Regions from separate parts of the Bacillus sp. 01N45 genome, predicted to be linked through region 1. Evidence: predicted binding sites of a transcription regulator. Region 1 holds the regulator's gene; each other region holds the start of a gene.
The links. Region 1 encodes Rex, which represses fermentation and respiration genes when NADH is low (regulators of the CRP and FNR family bind a similar motif). Its sites were predicted from a motif close to TTGTGAAATATTTCACAA; they were not measured.
Positions count from the first base shown of each region.

Region 2: AC1DMU_RS22625 (L-lactate dehydrogenase) is a predicted target of Rex. The motif match lies at 4,789-4,806, and genes of this name have one in related genera.
Region 3: AC1DMU_RS09465 (formate/nitrite transporter family protein) is a predicted target of Rex. The motif match lies at 3,399-3,416, and genes of this name have one in related genera.

Region 1 is NZ_JBFTQW010000027.1:4,221-11,416, reverse strand. Features, by position in the region: gene guaA (glutamine-hydrolyzing GMP synthase) at 49-1,587, opposite strand; purine riboswitch at 1,753-1,854, opposite strand; gene groL (chaperonin GroEL) at 1,994-3,628, opposite strand; gene groES (co-chaperone GroES) at 3,667-3,951, opposite strand; gene AC1DMU_RS29120 (CPBP family intramembrane glutamic endopeptidase) at 4,353-5,102, shown strand; gene AC1DMU_RS29115 (YdiK family protein) at 5,099-5,290, shown strand; gene AC1DMU_RS29110 (redox-sensing transcriptional repressor Rex) at 5,320-5,949, opposite strand; gene AC1DMU_RS29105 (ABC-F family ATP-binding cassette domain-containing protein) at 6,137-7,196, shown strand, end outside.
Region 2 is NZ_JBFTQW010000011.1:96,158-103,353, reverse strand. Features, by position in the region: gene AC1DMU_RS22655 (acetyl-CoA C-acetyltransferase) at 1-734, shown strand, start outside; gene AC1DMU_RS22650 (acyl-CoA dehydrogenase family protein) at 879-2,663, shown strand; gene AC1DMU_RS22645 (MBL fold metallo-hydrolase) at 2,806-3,528, shown strand; gene AC1DMU_RS22640 (TetR/AcrR family transcriptional regulator) at 3,532-4,089, shown strand; gene AC1DMU_RS22635 (hypothetical protein) at 4,205-4,390, shown strand; gene AC1DMU_RS22630 (spore coat protein) at 4,404-4,652, shown strand; gene AC1DMU_RS22625 (L-lactate dehydrogenase) at 4,898-5,848, shown strand; gene AC1DMU_RS22620 (PTS sugar transporter subunit IIC) at 5,871-6,884, shown strand; gene AC1DMU_RS22615 (phosphatase PAP2 family protein) at 6,940-7,196, opposite strand, start outside.
Region 3 is NZ_JBFTQW010000003.1:317,743-324,938, reverse strand. Features, by position in the region: gene AC1DMU_RS09485 (LutB/LldF family L-lactate oxidation iron-sulfur protein) at 1-564, shown strand, start outside; gene AC1DMU_RS09480 (LutC/YkgG family protein) at 564-1,274, shown strand; gene AC1DMU_RS09475 (prepilin peptidase) at 1,387-2,109, shown strand; gene AC1DMU_RS09470 (cyclic-phosphate processing receiver domain-containing protein) at 2,124-2,435, shown strand; gene AC1DMU_RS09465 (formate/nitrite transporter family protein) at 2,463-3,314, opposite strand; gene AC1DMU_RS09460 (TerC family protein) at 3,516-4,310, opposite strand; yybP-ykoY riboswitch at 4,401-4,566, opposite strand; gene AC1DMU_RS09455 (TrkH family potassium uptake protein) at 4,605-5,924, opposite strand; gene AC1DMU_RS09450 (alpha/beta-type small acid-soluble spore protein) at 6,039-6,224, opposite strand; gene AC1DMU_RS09445 (MaoC family dehydratase) at 6,372-6,815, opposite strand; gene phaP (polyhydroxyalkanoic acid inclusion protein PhaP) at 6,917-7,196, opposite strand, start outside.

The sequences.
Region 1 (7,196 bases):
AAAAGATCCATCTATGCATGAGCAATAGATGGATCTTTTTTTATAATACTATTCCCACTCGATAGTTGCTGGTGGCTTACTTGTTATATCATACACGATACGGTTAACGTGTTTTACTTCGTTTACGATACGTACAGAGATTTTCTCTAATACGTCCCAAGGGATACGTGCCCAGTCAGCTGTCATACCGTCGATAGATGTTACTGCGCGGATACCTACTGTGTAATCGTAAGTACGCTCATCACCCATAACACCTACGCTACGCATACCAGGAAGCGCAGTGAAGTATTGCCAAACTTCGCGGTCTAAGCCCGCTTTAATAATTTCTTCACGTAAAATCGCATCAGATTCACGAACGATTTCTAATTTCTCTTCTGTGATTTCACCTAATACACGAATACCAAGACCAGGGCCTGGGAATGGTTGACGCCATACAATTTCATCAGGAATTCCTAGTTCTGATCCTAATACACGTACTTCATCTTTAAATAACGTGTTTAAAGGCTCAATTAATTTGAACTGCATGTCTTCTGGAAGACCACCAACGTTATGGTGAGATTTAATTGTTTGTGCAGTTGCTGTACCACTTTCAACGATGTCTGTATAAAGTGTACCTTGCGCTAGGAAGTCCATTCCTTGTAATTTAGAAGCTTCATCATCAAATACGTAAATGAATTCATTACCGATGATTTTACGTTTTTGTTCTGGATCTTCTACACCTTTTAACTTGTTCATGAAGCGTTCTTGTGCATCCACTTTAATAACGTTCATGTGGAAGCCTTCGCTGAATGTTTTCATAACGCCTTCTGCTTCACCTTTGCGAAGTAAGCCGTGGTCAACGAAAATACATGTTAATTGATCGCCGATTGCTTTATGAATTAATACTGCTACAACAGAAGAGTCTACACCGCCGCTAAGTGCGCATAGTACTTTTTTGTCTCCAACAGTTTCACGGATTTTCTCTAATTCTACTTCGATAAAGTTCTCCATGTTCCATCCTTCAGAACAACCACATACGCCGAATACGAAGTTTTTAATTAAATCATTACCGTGCTCAGAATGACGTACTTCTGGGTGGAATTGTACACCGTATAAGTTTTTGTCTTCATTGCTCATACCAGCAATTGGACAAGACTCACTTGTTGCATCTACTACGAATCCTTCAGGTAAACCAGTTACTAAGTCACCATGGCTCATCCATACAACTTGCTCTTCTGGAAGGTTCGCATATAATTTTGATTCGTTCTCTACTTTAAGAACAGCTTTTCCGTACTCACGGTGGTTTGCACGTTCTACTTTCCCACCGAAGTGTTGCGTCATAAGCTGCATACCGTAACAAATACCGAAGATCGGTAATCCTAGTTCAAAGATTTTTTCATCACAATGTAATGCGCCTTCACCGTATACACTATTTGGTCCACCAGAGAAGATAATCCCTTTTGGATTCATTGCTTTAATTTCTTCTGCAGTAATTGTATGTGGATGAAGTTCACTGTATACACCGAACTCACGAATTCGACGTGCTATTAACTGATTGTACTGACTCCCAAAATCTAAAACGATAATTGTATCATGCTGCTTCTTCAAAATAATCACCCCAACGTTAGTTCTCGTATATAAATATTTTTACCAATTAGGCAAAAAGCATTACTAATATAATAAAAAAAGCCAGTCCTCCGCCTCTAGTCTCATAACAAAGAAAAGGCAGGGGTCTGGCTTTATAAAGAAAGATAGTCTTCCGCTCTTTATAAATATAAGACGCACTGCCTTCATAGTCAGGTTGTTTACGGTAACCCGGTAGAGACTCTCAAACCATATCATCGAGGATATATGAAGGATTTTTTTATATTATCTCCCTAGATTCTAACAATGAAGTATCGATATGGTCAAGAGAGAAAGCGACAAAATTCTACAGAAATTAATTTCCTTTTCTAAAAAACATAAAAAAACATCCATTTCTATATAGAAATGGATGTTTTTCGAGCAAACGGAATTACATCATTCCGCCCATACCGCCCATGCCCATGCCGCCCATGTCAGGCATTGCTGGTGCATTTGGTTCTGGCTTGTCAGCAACTACAGCTTCAGTCGTTAAGAACATAGCTGCAACAGATGCTGCGTTTTGAAGTGCAGAGCGAGTTACTTTAGCTGGATCTACGATACCAGTTTCAAGCATGTTAACCCACTCGCCAGTAGCTGCGTTGAAACCAACGCCTACTTTTTCGCCTTTTAGACGCTCTACAACTACAGATCCTTCTAGACCAGCGTTGATCGCGATTTGACGAACTGGCTCTTCTAGTGCGCGAAGTACGATGTTGATACCTGTTGCTTCGTCGCCTTCAGCTACGATAGAAGCTACTTTCGTGTATACGTTCATAAGTGAAGTACCACCACCAGCAACGATACCTTCTTCTACTGCTGCACGAGTTGAGTTAAGTGCATCTTCAATGCGAAGTTTGCGCTCTTTTAACTCAGTTTCAGTTGCTGCACCTACTTTAATTACTGCTACGCCACCTGCAAGTTTTGCAAGACGCTCTTGTAATTTTTCACGATCGAATTCAGAAGTAGTTTCTTCTAATTGCGCGCGGATTTGACCAATGCGAGCTTCGATTTGTTGTGAATTTCCGATACCTTCAACTACAGTTGTGTTTTCTTTCGTTACAACAACTTTACCAGCACGTCCTAAAGATTCAATTGTAGCAGATTTTAAGTCACGACCTAATTCTTCAGTGATTACTTCGCCACCAGTTAAGATTGCGATATCTTCTAGCATTGCTTTACGACGGTCACCAAATCCAGGAGCTTTAACAGCTACTACATTGAATGTACCACGAAGTTTGTTCACTACTAATGTAGCTAAAGCTTCGCCTTCTACGTCTTCAGCGATGATAAGAAGTGGTTTACCTTGTTGTACCACTTGCTCTAATACTGGTAAGATTTCTTGGATGTTAGAAATCTTCTTATCAGTAATTAAGATGTATGGGTTATCAAGAACTGCTTCCATTTTGTCAGAATCAGTAATCATGTAAGGAGATGCATATCCACGATCAAATTGCATACCTTCTACTACGTCTAATTCTGTTGTAAATCCTTTAGATTCTTCTAAAGTAATAACGCCGTCGTTACCAACGCGCTCCATTGCTTCAGCGATTAATTGACCTACTTCTTCGTCAGCTGCAGAAATAGCAGCTACTTGTGCGATAGAAGATTTGCCTTCGATTGGTTTAGAAATCTCTTTTAATTCTGCAATTGCAGCAGTAACAGCTTTTTCGATACCTTTACGAAGACCCATTGGGTTCGCACCAGCTGTTACGTTTTTAAGACCTTCACGAATCATAGCTTGTGCTAATACAGTTGCAGTTGTTGTTCCGTCACCAGCTACATCATTTGTTTTGCTAGCAACTTCTGCTACTAATTTTGCACCCATGTTTTCGAATGCATCTTCTAATTCGATTTCTTTTGCGATTGTTACACCATCATTTGTAATAAGTGGTGAACCAAATTTTTTCTCAAGTACAACGTTACGACCTTTTGGTCCAAGCGTTACTTTTACTGCGTTTGCAAGAGTGTCGACACCGCGAAGCATCGAACGACGTGCTTCTTCACTAAATTTAATATCTTTTGCCATAATAATTGACCCCCTTGAATTTTTTAAGATTTATATAATTAACCGATAACTGCTAAAATGTCACTTTCACGTAAAATCAAGTAGTCAGTACCTTCATATTTTACTTCAGTACCTGCATATTTTGAGAAGATGATAAGATCACCTGCAGCTACCTCTAGAGCAACACGCTCACCATTTTCAAGCACTCGACCAGTACCTACTGCAATAACTTTACCCTCTTGTGGTTTTTCTTTTGCAGTGTCTGGTAATACAATACCACTTGCTGTTTTTTCTTCTGCTTGAACAAGCTCAATTACAACGCGATCACCTAATGGCTTTAGCATGAACAATAACCTCCTCATTTTGTTATGTAAATTTTATTTATTAGCACTCAAGTCACCCGAGTGCTAACACACTTATAATAATAAATAATCTCAATTTCTTTTGCAAGTAAAAAAATCATAATTTTTTCGCAAATTAAGCTATACACTTTTCTATATAGAGTCCCTCTTCTTCTACCTTTACTATATGAATCGTTGTTTCCCCTACTCGTATGTTACAATATGAAAGGACACCCTAAGTTGTTTTCGCTATACACACAACTTTCTCCTGTCTTCTATTATAATTTCAAATAAGGATTTACGAAAAAAACATAATTTAAGCGAGGTTTATATCGTAGGTAGCATACTTACATGTTATCCTACCTTATCTCATACACTAGAGTTAGAAAGGATGGTTAAACCATTTGAAAAAACAATATTGGTGGGTTATCGTTACATACATTTTAATGCAGTTATCATCCATTGTTGGATTACCACTTCTGCTGAAAACTGGACTTTATGATAACAGGGGATTTACTAGAGAAGAGAAATTTCAACTCATAACTGGCCACTGGGCAATCATTAGCTTCTTTATTGCATTATGTATCGTACTTTGGTTACTTAGAACAGATATTCGTGACAGACGTTTAGATACAATGCGCTCTACTGTTCCAGCTACGATTGGTTGGATTTTTATCGGTTTCTTCCTAGCATTTTTCTCACAAAGTATTGCCGGTATGATAGAAATACGTGTATTAGGAATTAAACCTGGATCAGAAAATACAGCAAGACTTATGGATATCGCAAAAACGACACCTTGGTTCCTTATCGTTATCTCTATAATAGGACCTATTTTGGAAGAAATCGTATTTAGAAAAATTTTATTTGGTACACTTTATAAGAAGTTTAACTTCTTTATTGCTGCTATCATTAGTTCTCTTGTATTCGCAGCAATTCATTTTGATTTCACTCACTTATTGGTATACACTTCTATGGGACTCGTATTCGCCTTTTTATATGTAAAAACGAAGCGTATTATCGTCCCTATCGCAGCTCATGTTGCAATGAATACATTAGTTGCAGTTGCTCAAGTTTTAATGAGCAATGAACAAATTCAAGAAATGATTAAAGAAGCTGAAAAAATGCAAGGCTTTATCGGAGGATTTTTAGTATGAGGAACTCACCATTGTTCATGGCTGCATTGTACTTCCTTCTAGGATGTATCTTTACACGCTTCGCCATTACGAACGTAACAGATACAATCTGGAATATGTGGACAATACTATTTGCAGTTATGGCAACAATTGATTTTAATTTGGCACTTCGCCTTATCTTAGTTAAATTCACAAAGAAAAAACAATAATAAAACGCAGAGGTCGCTTCCTCTGCGTTTTATTGTGGATAATTCTTTAAAAAGTAAACAAGTGTTTGTAACTCTACCGCTAAATCAATATGGTGAATTCTTATATTATCTGACACATTTAAGCGCGCTGGTGTGAAATTTAAAATACCATGCACGTTCGTTTCTGCCAATCTATCTGCTACAGATTGTGCTACTGTAGCGGGTACTGTTAATATTGCCACTTGTATATCAGTTGATAAACGTTCTTCTAATTCATCTAAATGATATACAGGAATGCCCCCGATTTCTGTCCCGACTTTCTCTTCACTAACATCAAACGCCATTTCAATTTTTGTATTATTGTTTTTCGTGAAATTATAATGTAAGAAAGCGGTCCCTAAATTACCTACTCCAATAAGTGCTACACGTGTTATATCATCTTGGTCGAGTGTTTCACGGAAAAATGATAATAAATAATTTACGTTATATCCATAACCTTTTTTCCCTAACGCTCCAAAATATGAAAAATCTCTTCGAATCGTTGCGGAATCAACTTTTACCGCTTCACTCAATTCGGCTGATGAAACACGTTGCTTACCAGAAAGAGATAAGTTTTGGATAAATCGATAGTATAGAGGCAATCGTTTGGCAGTGGCCTGTGGAATTTTTTGCTGCTCCATATAACCTCTCCTCTCTTCCTATCTTTATTCATATACTTGAATCAAATACAGAAGTTTAGCACTCATGAATTTCCCTGTATAATAAAGAGAAGAAGTATTCTCTCTTTATTTTAAACTATACACTATTTTTAGTATGATTGAGAAATATAAACATGGCAAAGTTAAGAAATTATTTGAGGTGAAAACATTGATTTTATTACAAGTAAACGCGCTTACGAAATTATACGGTGCCGAAACGATTCTTGCAAACATAAAATTGGAAGTTCAAACGAAAGATCGTATCGCATTAGTCGGACGAAATGGGGCCGGAAAATCTACACTATTAAAAATAATAGCTGGTGAGCTATCTCATGATGGTGGCGAAATTATAAAACCAAAAGATGTCTCAATCGGATATTTAGCTCAAAATACCGGGTTAGAAACGTCTTTAACAATTTGGGATGAAATGTTAACCGTCTTTACACACTTGCAGCAAATGGAGACAAAACTTCGAAGGCTAGAGCAAGAGATGGGAAAAGAAGAAAACTTTTCAAACGAGGCTACATATGAAAGATTATTAGCTGATTATGACCAATTGCAATTAGATTATAAAGATCAAGGTGGATATCAATATGAAGCAGATATTCGCTCGATTTTAAGTGGTCTTGGCTTCCCAGTTGAAACGCACCAGACGACGATTTCTACATTAAGCGGTGGACAAAAAACACGATTAGCTCTTGGTAAATTATTATTAACGAAACCAGACCTACTTATTTTGGACGAGCCTACAAACCATTTAGACATCGAAACATTAACATGGCTTGAACAATATTTACAAGGCTATCCTGGCGCAATACTAATCGTTTCCCATGACCGTTATTTCTTAGATAAACTCGTTACACAAGTATATGAAATTTCGAATAAAGAAAGCAGACGATTTGTTGGTAACTACAGTAAATATTTAGACTTAAAATCAGCATTATACGAGCAAGACATGAAACGTTATGAAAAACAACAAGATGAAATCGCTAAACTTGAGGATTTCGTTCAAAAAAATATAGCGCGCGCATCTACGACAAAACGTGCTCAAAGCCGTCGTAAACAATTAGATAGAATGGAATTATTGACTAGACCATTAGGTGATTCTAAGTCAGCATCCTTCCACTTCGATATCGAAAAACAAAGTGGAAATGATGTTTTACAAGTAAAGGATGCAACTATCGGCTATGATGATGATCCGATTATTGAACATGTAACTATGCGCTTAA
Region 2 (7,196 bases), on a different contig from region 1:
GACATACAGCAGAGCAAGTTGCTGTGAAATATGGAATTTCTCGTGAAGAACAAGATGCATTTGCAGTAAGAAGTCATCAACGTGCTGCGAAAGCATTAGCTGCAGGGAACTTTGCTGATGAAACAGTATCTGTAGATGTAACGTTACGTACGGTTGGATCAAACAATAAACTGCAAGAAGAAACAATCATTTTCGCACAAGACGAAGGTGTAAGAGCAGAAACGTCGCTAGACATTTTAGGTAAATTACGTCCAGCATTTAACGTTCGCGGTTCTGTAACAGCTGGTAACTCTTCACAAATGAGTGACGGTGCAGCATCTGTACTATTAATGGATCGTGAAAAAGCAGTGAGTGATGGCATGAAACCACTTGCGAAATTCCGTTCATTTGCAGTAGCTGGCGTACCACCAGAAGTAATGGGAATTGGCCCAATCGCTGCAATTCCAAAGGCATTAAAATTAGCTGGTTTAGAGCTATCTGATATTGGCCTATTCGAACTAAATGAAGCATTCGCTTCTCAATCGATCCAAGTTATTCGTGAGCTTGGTTTAGATGAAGAAAAAGTAAACGTAAATGGCGGTGCAATAGCACTTGGACATCCACTTGGCTGTACAGGAGCAAAACTAACACTATCTCTTATTCACGAAATGAAACGCCGCAACCAACAATTCGGTATCGTAACAATGTGTATCGGCGGCGGAATGGGAGCAGCAGGAGTGTTTGAATTACTATAAAAAAAGTGGAAGTGGCTTGCTCAGAACGAGACGCCGCCAATACAAAGAATGGAAGCAACAAAGGTTTATAAAAAATAAAATTGAGAGCCAGCTTCTTTCAAAAAGAAAGAAGCGGCTTATGAAAATATGAAGGAGGAAATTTTCATGGAAAAAACAGTAGGAAATGCGGTTAAAGGCGGTAGCTTTTTAGTTGATGAGATTACGATTGATCAAGTGTTTACGCCAGAGGATTTTTCATCTGAGCATAAAATGATTGCAAAAACGACAGAGGACTTTATCGTAAATGAAGTTCTTCCAGAGCTTGAATATTTAGAGCAACACGAGTTTGATCGTTCTGTTCGTCTTTTAAAAGAAGCTGGTGAACTTGGTTTATTAGGCGCTGACGTACCAGAAGAGTACGGCGGAATTGGCCTTGATAAAGTAAGCTCAGCGTTAATCGCAGAGAAATTCTCTCGCGCTGGTGGTTTTGCAATTACTCACGGTGCTCACGTAGGTATCGGATCATTACCAATCGTGTTATTCGGTAATGAAGAGCAAAAGAAAAAGTATTTACCATTACTTGCAACTGGTGAAAAATTAGCGGCATACGCATTAACAGAGCCAGGTTCAGGGTCTGATGCATTAGGTGCGAAAACAACTGCACGTTTAAATGCAGAAGGTACACATTACGTATTAAATGGTGAAAAGCAATGGATTACAAACTCTGCATTCGCTGACGTATTTATCGTATACGCAAAAATTGATGGAGAGCACTTCTCAGCATTTATCGTAGAGAAAGAATATGCTGGCGTATCTACAAGCCCAGAAGAAAAGAAAATGGGTATTAAATGTTCTTCAACTCGTACGTTAATTTTAGAAGATGCATTAGTACCGAAAGAAAACTTACTTGGTGAAATCGGTAAAGGTCATATTATCGCGTTCAACATTTTAAATATCGGCCGTTATAAATTAGGTGTTGGTACAGTCGGATCTGCGAAACGTGCAGTAGAAATTTCAGCACAATATGCAAACCAACGTCAACAGTTCAAACAACCAATCGCTCGCTTCCCATTAATTCAAGAGAAACTTGCGAATATGGCAGCGAAAACATATGCAGCTGAAAGCTCTGTATACCGTACAGTAGGTTTATTCGAAAGCCGCATGAGCACATTATCTGAAGAGGAAGTAAAGGACGGTAAAGCAGTAGCAGCTTCTATCGCTGAATATGCAATCGAGTGTTCTTTAAATAAAGTATTCGGTTCTGAAGTACTAGATTATACAGTTGATGAAGGTGTTCAAATTCACGGTGGTTACGGATTTATGGCAGAGTATGAGATTGAAAGAATGTACCGCGATTCTCGTATTAACCGTATTTTCGAAGGAACGAACGAAATTAACCGCCTAATCGTACCAGGTACGTTCTTACGTAAAGCGATGAAAGGTGAATTACCACTTCTTCAAAAAGCACAAAAATTACAAGAAGAGTTAATGATGATGATGCCAGAAGAAGTAGGCGATGAGCCATTAGCACTTCAAAAATATTTAGTAACTAACGCGAAGAAAATCGGCTTAATGGTAGCTGGATTAGCTGCTCAAAAATACGGTAAAGCATTAGATAAAGAGCAAGAAATTCTTGTGAATATCGCTGACATCGTAAGCAACCTTTACGCAATGGAGTCAGCTGTTCTTCGTACAGAGAAAGCAATTAAAACAACTGGTCTTGAAAAGAATAAACAAAAAGTGTTATACACTGAAGTATTCTGTCAAGAAGCATTCAACGAAATCGAAGCAGATGCGAAAGAAACACTTATCGCAGTTGAAAACGGCGACATGCTGCGCATGATGTTATCATCATTACGTAAATTAACTCGCCACACACCACTTAACGTAATTCCGAAGAAACGTGAAATCGCTGCGAAAATTTTAGAAGATGAGCGTTACACAGTTTAATAGCTGTAAAGAAAAGTAGTCGTATAAACGGCTACTTTTCTTTTTTTTTTTTGCAAAAATGAAAATTTTAGTGACAAAAAACTAATACCATTAGTATAATGAAACTAATGGTATTAGTTTTCGTGAAAAGGGAGCTGGAAATATGAGAGTGATACATGAAAAAACGGTATATCAATTGTCATTTTTGCCAAGAGTGTTTCCTGTAAATTGTTACTTTGTCGAGGAAGAAGATGGTTTAACTTTAATTGATGCGGCTTTGCCATATAGCGCAAAAGGAATTTTACAGGCGGCTGAGAAAATAGGGAAACCAATTACTAAGATTGTATTAACACATGCGCATGATGATCACATCGGTGCATTAGACGCATTAAAGGAAGTGCTTCCTAATGTTCCAGTCTATATTTCTAAGCGGGACGCAAAGCTTTTAGAAGGAGATACGACGTTACAAAAGGATGAACCGAATATACCGATAAAAGGCGGTGTACCTAAAAAGGTAAAAACGGTACCTGATGTTTTATTGGAAGATGGCGACCAAGTTGGATCGCTTCTTGCGATTATGACACCGGGACATACGCCAGGCTCCATGTCGCTTCTTGATGTACGAAATAAAGCTCTTATTGTCGGGGATGCCTTCCAAACAAGAGGAGGTATGGCTGTTTCGGGACAAATGAAATTTTGGTTTCCGTTTCCTGCGATGGCAACGTGGAGCAAAGAAATATCATTACAAAGTGCAGAGAAGCTAAGCGAATATGAGCCTTCCTTACTTGCGGCAGGACATGGAAAAATGATAAAGAATCCAGGCACTGTCATAAAACTTGCTATTAAGGAAGCTAAGCGGAATATAGAAAGTAGAAAAGAGGGCTAATTTATGTCACCGAGAATCGGACTTACATTACAGAAAATTGTAGAAACAGCAGCAGAAATTGCAGATACAAATGGAATACAAGAAGTAACGTTAGCTTCATTAGCGCAAACATTAGGGGTACGTTCACCCTCGCTATACAATCATGTGAAAGGTTTACAAGATGTACGGAAAAATCTTGGCATTTACGGAATCAAACAGCTGTATAACAGACTGGAAGAAGCGGCCGAGGGTAAACGGATGGATGAAGCAATTCATGCTTTGGGAGAAGCGTATGTAGCATTCGTACGCAAACATCCTGGACTGTATGAAGCAACTTTTTTACGAGATGAAGAAGTAAGAAAAGCAGGTGACGGAATTGTAAAGCTTTGTCTTCATGTTTTACAACAATACGGCTTAGAAGGAGAGAATGCACTTCATGCGACACGTGGATTCAGAAGTATTTGTCACGGGTTTGCGTCGATTGAACAGCAAGGTGGATTTGGTCTGCCATTAGATTTAGATACAAGTTTACATGTATTATTGGAAACGTTTATTAAAGGATTGCATGTAATAAAAGATTGAATAAGAAGCGAGACAGTCAGCAACCTTAGGAGAAATTCTAAGGTTTTTTAGTGTATATGATTTCAAAAGAACAGAATACTAAAGGAGAATGTATGAAGAAAGGTAGGAGTATTCTATGCAAAATTTAACAGAGCTTGAAGTAGAAAACTTACGCCATTTAATTGGTGGACATGCAACAATTATTAACAAGTTGGAGCAGTATGCACAGACGTGTACAGATCCACAACTGAAACAAATGTTACAAAAGGATGCGCAAGATGCACGAAATACGAAACAGCAATTAATGACTTTTCTAGGATAGGAGGAAGCGGAAAATGAATGAAAAAGATATGGTAAATGATTATTTAGCAGGATTAAATGCAAGTTTAACAAGTTATGCAAATTATATTGCTCAGTCTGATAATGAACAGTTACATCAAACGTTAATCCAAATTCGTAATCAAGATGAGATGCGTCAACGTAATATGTATGAGTACGCAAAGCAAAAGAGTTATTATAAGCCAGCTGCACCTGCTAACCCAATGATTGTACAGCAGTTAAAAGGTCAATTAAGTGCGGAATAATGGGATGAAAAAACGAGCGAATGAAGTCGCTCGTTTTTTTATTTTTGGCATGTCAATAAATATATAATAAATATTTTTTCAGTTGTAACAAATATGAAGAAAATGGAATATAACAATTCACAAAAAGGACAAAATTTTGCTCAATATTTCACAAAGTATCCATGGTTTCTATCGTGGGAATCTATATAATTAGGGGTGTAAAGAACAAAAGAGATAGATTATATGATCAATTAGGAGAGATTGCCATGAAACGAAATACAAGAAAAATTGCAATTATCGGTACTGGATTAGTTGGATCAAGTTGTGCATATTCCATTGTAAATCAAGGCATTTGCGAAGAACTATTATTAATTGATATAAATCATGAACGTGCAGTTGGGGAAGCAATGGATTTATCACACTGCATTAACTTTACAAATACAAGAACAAAAGTATATGCAGGAAGCTATGAAGACTGCAAAGATATGGACATCGTTATTATTACAGCAGGACCAGCACCAAAACCTGGACAAAGTCGCTTAGATACTTTAGGAGCGAGTGCAAAGATTATGGAAAGCGTTGTTGGCGGCGTAATGGAAAGTGGATTTGATGGTATTTTCTTAATCGCATCGAACCCAGTTGATATTATTACATATGAAGTGTGGAAATTATCTGGATTACCTAGAAATCGTGTGATCGGTACTGGTACATCACTAGATTCTTCTCGCTTAAGAACAATTTTATCTGAAATGTTACATGTAGATCCTCGTAGTATTCATGGGTATTCTCTAGGAGAACATGGTGATTCTCAAATGGTTGCTTGGTCACATGTAACTGTTGGAGGAAAACCAATTCTACAAATTTTAGAAGAGAAAAAAGAACAATTTGGTGAAATAGATTTAGATGAAATTGTTGAGAAGACTGCAAAGGCTGGATGGGAAATTTATAAACGAAAAGGTACTACTTATTACGGAATCGGAAACTCTTTAGCGTATATTGCGAGTTCAATCTTTAACGATGATCACCGTGTAATTGCTGTATCAGCCATTTTAGATGGGGAGTACGGTGAATATGATATTTGTACAGGAGTGCCAGCTATTATTACTAGAGATGGTATGAAAGAAGTTGTAGAACTAAACTTAACAGAGGATGAAGAATCTCGATTCGCAAAATCAAACGATATTTTACGTGATTATATGAAAACAATTGGTTACTAACTTATAGGAGAAGGTGAAACAAATGAAGGAATATATAATGTCTCGTGTATTTAAAGCATCTGCTGGAATCGCACAAGGTATTTTCGTATCCCTTGGAATTGGTTTACTAATCGAAAATATAGGAAGAATTGTTGATATTCCATTGCTTATTACAATCGGAGTTGTTGCAAAATCGCTTATGGCACCAGCCATTGGTGCCGGAATTGCCTTTATGCTCGGTGCAAATGGTCTTGTAATCTTCTCGGCTATGGTAGCTGGAGCGATTGGTGCTGGATCCATTTCAATTACTGAAGCAGGTCTAATTATTAAAACAGGTGAGCCAATCGGTGCATTATTAACAGCGACTTTAGCTGTATATATTGGTAAACGTTTAAGCGGAAAAACTGCGTTAGATATGATGCTCGTTCCATTTGCAGCAATATTAGGTTCTGGTTTAGTTGGTATTTGGTTATCTCATAATATTACTCCTGTGTTAAATACAATTGGAGCATTCATTAAAGATAGCTCAGCTGGTAGCCCGTTCATCGCTTCTATTGTTATTGCAGTCGTTTGGGGACTATTACTTATCTCTCCAGCTTCATCAGCTGCGTTAGCGATCGCACTTAGCTTAGACGGTGTTGCAGGTGGTGCTGCTCTTGCAGGCTGCGTTGCTCAGTTTATCGGATTCTCTGTAATCTCAGCGAAAGAAAATAATTTAGGCGGCATATTAGCTCAAGCGCTTTGTACTCCGAAAGTACAGTTGCCAAATATCACTAAAAATCCAATGATTCTCGTCCCAACTGTCGTCGCCAGTGCTATAGTTGGTCCAGTATCCGCATTAATTTTCCAACTAGAAGCAGGAAAAGAAATTGCAGGTCTTGGATTAAGTTCTCTTATCGCACCAATTAATTTAATTTCTAGCGAAGGATGGGAAGTTGTCCCAGCGATGGTAATCACTTATATCATCATTCCAGTAGCTGTTTCTTATATACTTTACATTGCTCTTAAAAAAGCAGGTCGTATTCACTCTGGTGATATGACTGTACCGCAATCTTAAATTGAAAATCTCCTTTTATATAGAGAAAAGCAGACTGGAACCCACAGTCTGCTTTTTACATTTTGTGATTTTGTTTTACTGGAACACGTACAGTTTCTTTTGCTAATAAAAGCTGAACGCCGAAGTAAAGTATGCTTGCAAGCGTCATTCCAGAAATGGCGTCTACAAATGCGTGTTGCTTCGTAAATAGCGTTGATAAAATAATAAGCGTACCGAAGAAGGTAAGAATATAATATTCAAAAGCATGTTGTTCTCTACGTTTAAAGGCAGCTAGCATAATCACAAAGGTAGTAAGAACGTGAATGCTAGGGA
Region 3 (7,196 bases), on a different contig from region 1:
GAATTCCACTTAGTTGTTGTTGATAATGGCCGCTCTCAAATTCTTGGGTCTGAATTCCGCTCAGTATTGCAATGTATTCGTTGTGCTGCTTGTGTTAACGTATGTCCTGTATATCGTCACGTTGGTGGACATTCGTATGGTTCTATATACTCAGGACCAATCGGTGCGGTATTAACACCACTTTTAGGTGGATACGATGATTACAAAGAGCTTCCATATGCCTCTAGTTTATGCGGAGCGTGTACAGAAGCTTGTCCAGTAAAAATACCATTGCATGATTTATTATTAAAACATCGTCAAGTAATTGTTGAGCAAGAAGGTCGTGCACCACTTGCAGAAAAATTAGCAATGAAAATGTTTAGTATGGGTGCATCTTCAGCAGCTTTATATAAAATGGGATCAAAAATGGCGCCAGCAGCAATGAGTCCATTTACATCGGGCAACCGTGTATCAAAAGGTGTTGGGCCACTTAAAAACTGGACAGATATTCGTGAATTCCCGGCTCCAAGTAAAGAACGATTCCGTGATTGGTATAAAGATCATAAGAAAGGCGGGGACAAATAATGACAGGATTAATTCAAAACCGTGAGTCCTTTCTAGATAATATTGCAAAAGAACTTGGACGTGAGCGGAAAACGGAAGGCGTAAAGCGTCCAGCATGGAAAAGTAATGTGAATGTAGAAACGCTAAAAGATTATTCAAAAGAAGAATTGTTAGAAGTATTTAAAAATCAATGTACAAACATTCATACAACTGTAGTGGAAACGACAAACGACCGTTTACGTGAAGATATTCAAAAAGTAATCGTGGAAAACGGCGGGGGACCTATTATGTTATCGGCAGACGAACGTTTTGATTCTTATGGATTGACTTCTTTATTTAAAGAAGAGCTTCCAAAGCAAAATGTTGAAGTGAATGTATGGGATCCTGAGAAAAAAGAAGAGAATATGCGTATCGCAGAAAGAGCGAATATTGGAATCGCATTTAGTGATTATACTTTAGCTGAATCTGGTACGATTGTTGTACAAAGTCATAAAGGCCAAGGTCGTTCTTTACACTTTTTACCGACTGTATACTTTGCTATTATTCCACGTGAAACACTTGTGCCTCGTATTACACAAGCAGTTCAGGATATGAACACACGTGTAGAAAATGGCGAGGCAGTAGCATCTTGTATTAACTTTATTACAGGACCTAGTAACTCGGCAGATATTGAAATGAATCTTGTTGTCGGAGTACACGGACCATTAAAAGCAGTATATTTCATCGTATAAAAGAGGGGAAAGCAGGCCAGAAAATGGCCTGCTTTTTTAATAGAATAGAAATAATATGAAGTAGAATTTCTCTCCTTTTTTTGCTATGTTCTTCTGGAAAGGAGAGGAAGGGATGTTCACTTATTTATATGCATTGTTAGTGGGGATGGTGTTTGGTTCTTTTTTTATGTTAATTGCGATGAGAGTACCACTTGGTGAGTCTATCATTACCCCGCGTTCACATTGTCATTATTGTAAGTATGTGCTAAAGCCAAAAGAATTGATTCCAATCATTTCTTTTTGTATACAAAGAGGACGTTGTACGAATTGTAAGAGGAAAATTTCAATTTTGTACGTAGTATTTGAACTTGTAACAGGAATGATATTTCTTCTTACTGTATATATGATTGGGGTGGAACGGGAGCTTATCATCATTTTATCGCTTTTTTCTCTACTTCTTATTATTTCAGTTACAGATTACATATATATGTTAATCCCCAATCGTATTTTAGCTTGGTTTGCCTGTTTACTCATTTTAGAATGTGTTTTTGTGCCGTTAGTGACTTGGACAGATAGTATAGTTGGTAGTGGCGTTATATTCATTTTGTTATATTGCATGCAAAAGATATATCCAGAAGGGCTTGGTGGAGGAGATATAAAATTACTTTCGTTACTTGGATTTATAGTGGGACTGAAAGGGATTTTTATGATCTTATTTTTAGCATCTTGCTTTAGTCTTTGTTTCTTTGGAGTTGGTATAGTATTAAAACGTATGAAAATGAGGAGCCAAATTCCGTTCGGTCCTTTTATTAGCCTTGGGGCAATATGTTACATGTTGGTTACGTATACAAAATAGAGAGAGGATAGAACATGAATGTATATATGGATGATCAAAGAAGTTGTCCGTACGGGTATGTGCCCGCTACTACAGTAGAATGTGCCTTGCAAATGGTTCGGGATTATGATGTGAATATTCTTTCCCTTGATTTTAATATGGGATGGGGGAAAAGAAATGGATTAGATTTTGTAGAGGCTTTTTGTAAAGAGGGTTTATATGTAAATGAAATTCACCTTCATACGAATGATGTCATCGGTATGCACAAGATGAAACAGAGAATTAATAAGGGAAAGGAAGAAGGAGAAATTAATCCGCACCTTGTTGTTAAATATGTGGGGAGCTAAAAACTCCAAAGTTTTACTTTGGAGTTTTTAATGTTTCATATGTGCTTGTAACGGAATGATTTCTTCTTGTTGAGCCGCTACTAATTCAGTTTCTTCTTGTTTCACGTCAGGTACTTTCTTTGTTAAGTAATGGTATACCATGCCGACAAAGACGGACCCGCCAATAATGTTACCGATTGTAACTGGAATTAAGTTATGAATAGCACCTGCAAAAGAAATTGTCTCCGGATGCGGTGAAACTAAAGATAGAGCAAACAGTGATAAGTTTGCAATGCTATGCTCGTAACCAGATAAGAAGAATGTGAAAACGAGTAGCATCATCATCATAATTTTTGCTGTATCACCTTTAACTTGAGAAGGTAAGAAACACGCAAGACATACAAGCCAGTTACATAAAATTGCTTTAAAGAATAATTGCATTGTAGGTGTATTCATTTTTCCTTCTACTACTTTATTCATGAAATGGCCGTGATCAATTGCTTCGAAAATTCCAGTTGCATAAAATAGTAAGGCAAAGAATAAAGCTCCAGCTAAATTCCCTGCATAACAAGCGACCCAGTTACGAAGTGTATCAGAAATCGTTGTTTCTTTTCTTAAAGTTGCTACAGTAAAGTACATTGTGTTTCCAGTAAACAATTCAGCACCGCCATATATAATAAGTACGAGGGCAATTCCGAAAAACATAGAAGCAGCTAAATAAGTTGCCGGTGAATCTGCAATGTGAAAAAAGTTACCTAATTTAAAACATAGTACAATAATAAAACCGATATAAATACCCGCAAGTGCGGCACGAATGAAATATTGCATCGGGTTTGTATCTAGCATTTGTTTTTTGCTCTTAGCCAGTTTGACAACATAATCTATTCCTTGCTCTAGCATGAGTAATACGCTCCTTTAGTACATCATCTATAAATACTCCTTATATGAATAAAGTACATGGAATTGTTCTTAGTTTCAATAAGTTTGTGCAATGTTTCACAAAAAGGACATACATATATCAAGAAAACGCTTACAAATGGTAGTATAATAGAATTTTTTCTGGACATTGAGAGGGGAAGGGAAAAAGAAAAAGCGCTGTAATTACAGCGCTTTTTCGTCTAAATTCTTTTCTACTTTTACTTCTACTTCTTTCGAGAAGAACCAACCGCCAACTGCGATTCCGACTAATACAATCCAGAATGTAAGCTTCCATAGTGTAGATTCTGGGAATGAATGCGGAATTACATTTAATGCAGGGTGCGCTAATGTATAAACTGCTAGTTTCACACCAACCCAACCTACAATTAAGAATGCTGCAGTTTCAAGTCCTGGTTTACGTTTTAAGATTTGTACGAAAGCAGTTGCTGCAAATCTCATGATGATTAACCCGATAAGTCCACCTACAAAGATAACAACGAATTGCCCAGTATCAAGACTACCAATTGTACCTAATCCTGTTTTTGGTAAAGTCATTGCTAACGCAACTGCAGCTAAAATTGAATCAACTGCGAAGGCGATATCAGCAACCTCAACTTTAAATACAGTCCACCAAAAGTTCTCTTGTTTTTTCTTTGCTTCTTTTTCTTCTGTTTCTTCATCCGTATTCTTTTTAACATACGTTTTAAATAAGTGATTACCAGCTATAAACATAAGGTAAATGGCACCGATTGCTTGCACTTGCCATACGTCGACTAAGAACGAGATCATAAATAACGATCCGAATCGGAAAACAAATGCCCCCGCTAATCCGTAAAATAATGCTTTCTTTCGTTTTTCTTCTGGTAAATGTTTTACCATAATTGCAAGAACGAGAGCGTTATCAGCCGCTAAAATCCCCTCTAGTGCAATTAGGATGAGTAATACCCAACCATACTCCAATAATAATGATACATCCATGTACATTCTCCTCTCATTTCTATAAGTACTAAATAAGTGAAGAATTTCCCCACTATTTAGTTTCCCCATACTCCTGCCTATTAACTTTGGAAGAATTTGGAAATTAATACAAAAAAGACCTCTGCCGTTAATAGGCAAAGGTCTTGCTAGACATATGTAATGAAAATGCCAACAAAGCCGGAAGAACTAAGTTCTACGTAATGACGACTTTGTTTCCAAGAAATATTCTTGGACGCTACTCCCCTTTGGAGATATGCTATTGTACTCTCATTATATGGATAATGTATACGGTTGTCAACCTGTTAAAATATCTTCATTCGGATATTTTATTTTTCGGTTCTTTTTACGTGCAAATGAAAAAGCCAATGTTAAAGGTCCCATTTTCCCAAAAAACATCATAAAGATGATAATAGCTTTTCCGATCATAGTTAAGTGTGGTGTGAAATTCATACTGAGACCGACAGTCCCAAATGCTGAAAATACTTCGAAAGCACTCATCAATAGAGGAACTCGCTCAGTAATACTTAAAATTAAAATAGCAAAAAAGATAAATGAAATGGAAATAATAGTGATGGTCAATGCTTTGACAATGAGAGTATCTTTAATAGATTTTTTAAAAACGACAATATCATCTTGTTCTTGTAAAAATTTAAATACCCCAAAAAACATGATTAAAAATGTTGTTAACTTAATTCCACCACCGGTTGAAGCACTACCAGCGCCAATAAACATAAGGAGCATCATTAATAGTAGGGAAGGCTTTGATAATGCAGAAATATCAACTGTATTAAACCCGGCAGTACGAGTTGAAACCGCCTGGAAATAAGCGGCCATTCCTTCTTCAAATGGGGTAAATCCTCTCATAGAAAGGGAATTGTGGAACTCGAATATAAAAATAAAAACAGTCGCAATAATATTGACGATTAGAGTAGAAGAGAGCATAAGTTTTGAGTGTAATGTAAGGTTTTTAAAATTTTTCTTTCTTTTTATATCTACGATTACTGTAAAACCAATCCCACCTAAAATAATGAGGGAGGAAATAACGAGATTGACAAGAATGCTATGAGAATGGGACATTAAATTATCGCTCCACACAGAAAAACCAGCATTGTTAAAAGCAGAGATCGAATGAAAAAAGCTATAATAGATTCCTTTAGCAATCCCGTATTTTGGTACCCATTCAAAAGAAAGAATCAAAGTAGCGATACATTCGACTGTAAAAGAGAATAAAAATAATGCTTTGGCAAGACGAATGACACCACCAATGTTCGTTTGGTTTAACGCTTGTTGCAGTAAAATTCGGTTTTGAAGACCAATTTTTCTGCCGAGCATAATCGCAATTAAAACGGCAAAGCTCATAATGCCAAGTCCCCCTACTTGTATAAGCGTTAAAATGACACACTGTCCAAACAAAGTAAATACTTTTCCGGTGTCTACAACACCAAGCCCAGTAACAGTACAAGCAGAAACTGTTGTAAATAAAGCGTCGATCCATGAAATAGAAGTTGTTGTAGCAATTGGTAGTTTTAATAAGCATGTACCGATAACTGATAACATAATAAAAGACAAAGTAAGAACACGGGGAGGACTCATGCTAATATTAATCCGTTTCATGTCACATATCGTTCCTTTCAGTTTGCTCTTACTAGTATGTGAAAAAGCACGATTATGTATGTTAAAAATAGAAAGAGGCAGAGAATATCTGCCTCTAAGCCATAGGTTATTGTATTATCCACGTAATTGTTGTTGAGCTAAAGCGACTAGTCGTTTCGTTACTTCACCGCCAACTGAACCGTTAGAACGAGATGCTGTATTAGAACCTAAGCTAACACCGAATTCTTGTGCGATTTCATATTTAAATTGTTCAAGCGCTTGTTCTGCACCTGGAACTAGTAATTTGTTTGTTTTTACCATGTTGATACACATCCTTATGAGTAGTCCAATTCAGCTAAATACTTATCTAAACTGGTAACGTTATTTTATGTGGAAACGACGTACTCATACGCGGAAGTAATCGGTGTGATTAGAAGTTATTGGATAGAAAAAAGAGTAGCAAATTTGCTACTCTTTTTTCAGTATTGTCGCTGTACCTTCCACGACAATATCATCGGATTGATTATATATGTTTGTTTGCAACGTAATGATTTTTTTATCGTCTCGTTTTTTAATGACTTCTGCCACAACGCGAAGTGTATCACCGATTTTGACAGGAGCACGGAATGAAACGTTTTGAGATAAATAAATCGTGTTTTTGCCAGGGAGTTTCGTTCCAAGAATCGTCGAAATGAAACTGGAAACGAGCATGCCATGAGCAATACGTTCTTTAAACATTGTCGTTTTTGCAAAAGAATCTAAAATATGAATAGGATTCACATCTCCAGTTAATTTTGCAAAATTAATAACGTCCTCATCCGTAATAGTTTTTGTAAGGGATGCTTGATCACCGACTTGAATCTCATCATAACGAAGCTCCGGAACAGTTTGTGCTTCTTGAAATGGATTCATTTTGGCCTCCTTCTTTTCCATATCGAAAAATGCTAGCCATCTTGATGTAGTAGGAGGAAGAAAGAGTTTTGTTTGTGCTGCAGTTAGCTCCCACATTTTTCTTACTTGATGGAAGTAAATAAATTTTTTGAGTTTTCCTCGAACTGCTTTGCGAGTTCTAGTTGTTTGGACTTGAACTCTCCCAAAAAAACTTCTAACTGTTTTTGAACCTCTTCACGTTGTAATTGTTGTTGTTCAATAAATTGTTTTGTTGTTTCTTCAAATTGACCGCTAGTTTGAGTAAGAATAGACAAAGATGTTTTCGTAGGAGAAACAGTCAGTTGGTGCATTTGATTAGAAAGTTCATTCCATTTCCCTTGCCACTCGTTAATTTGATCATTT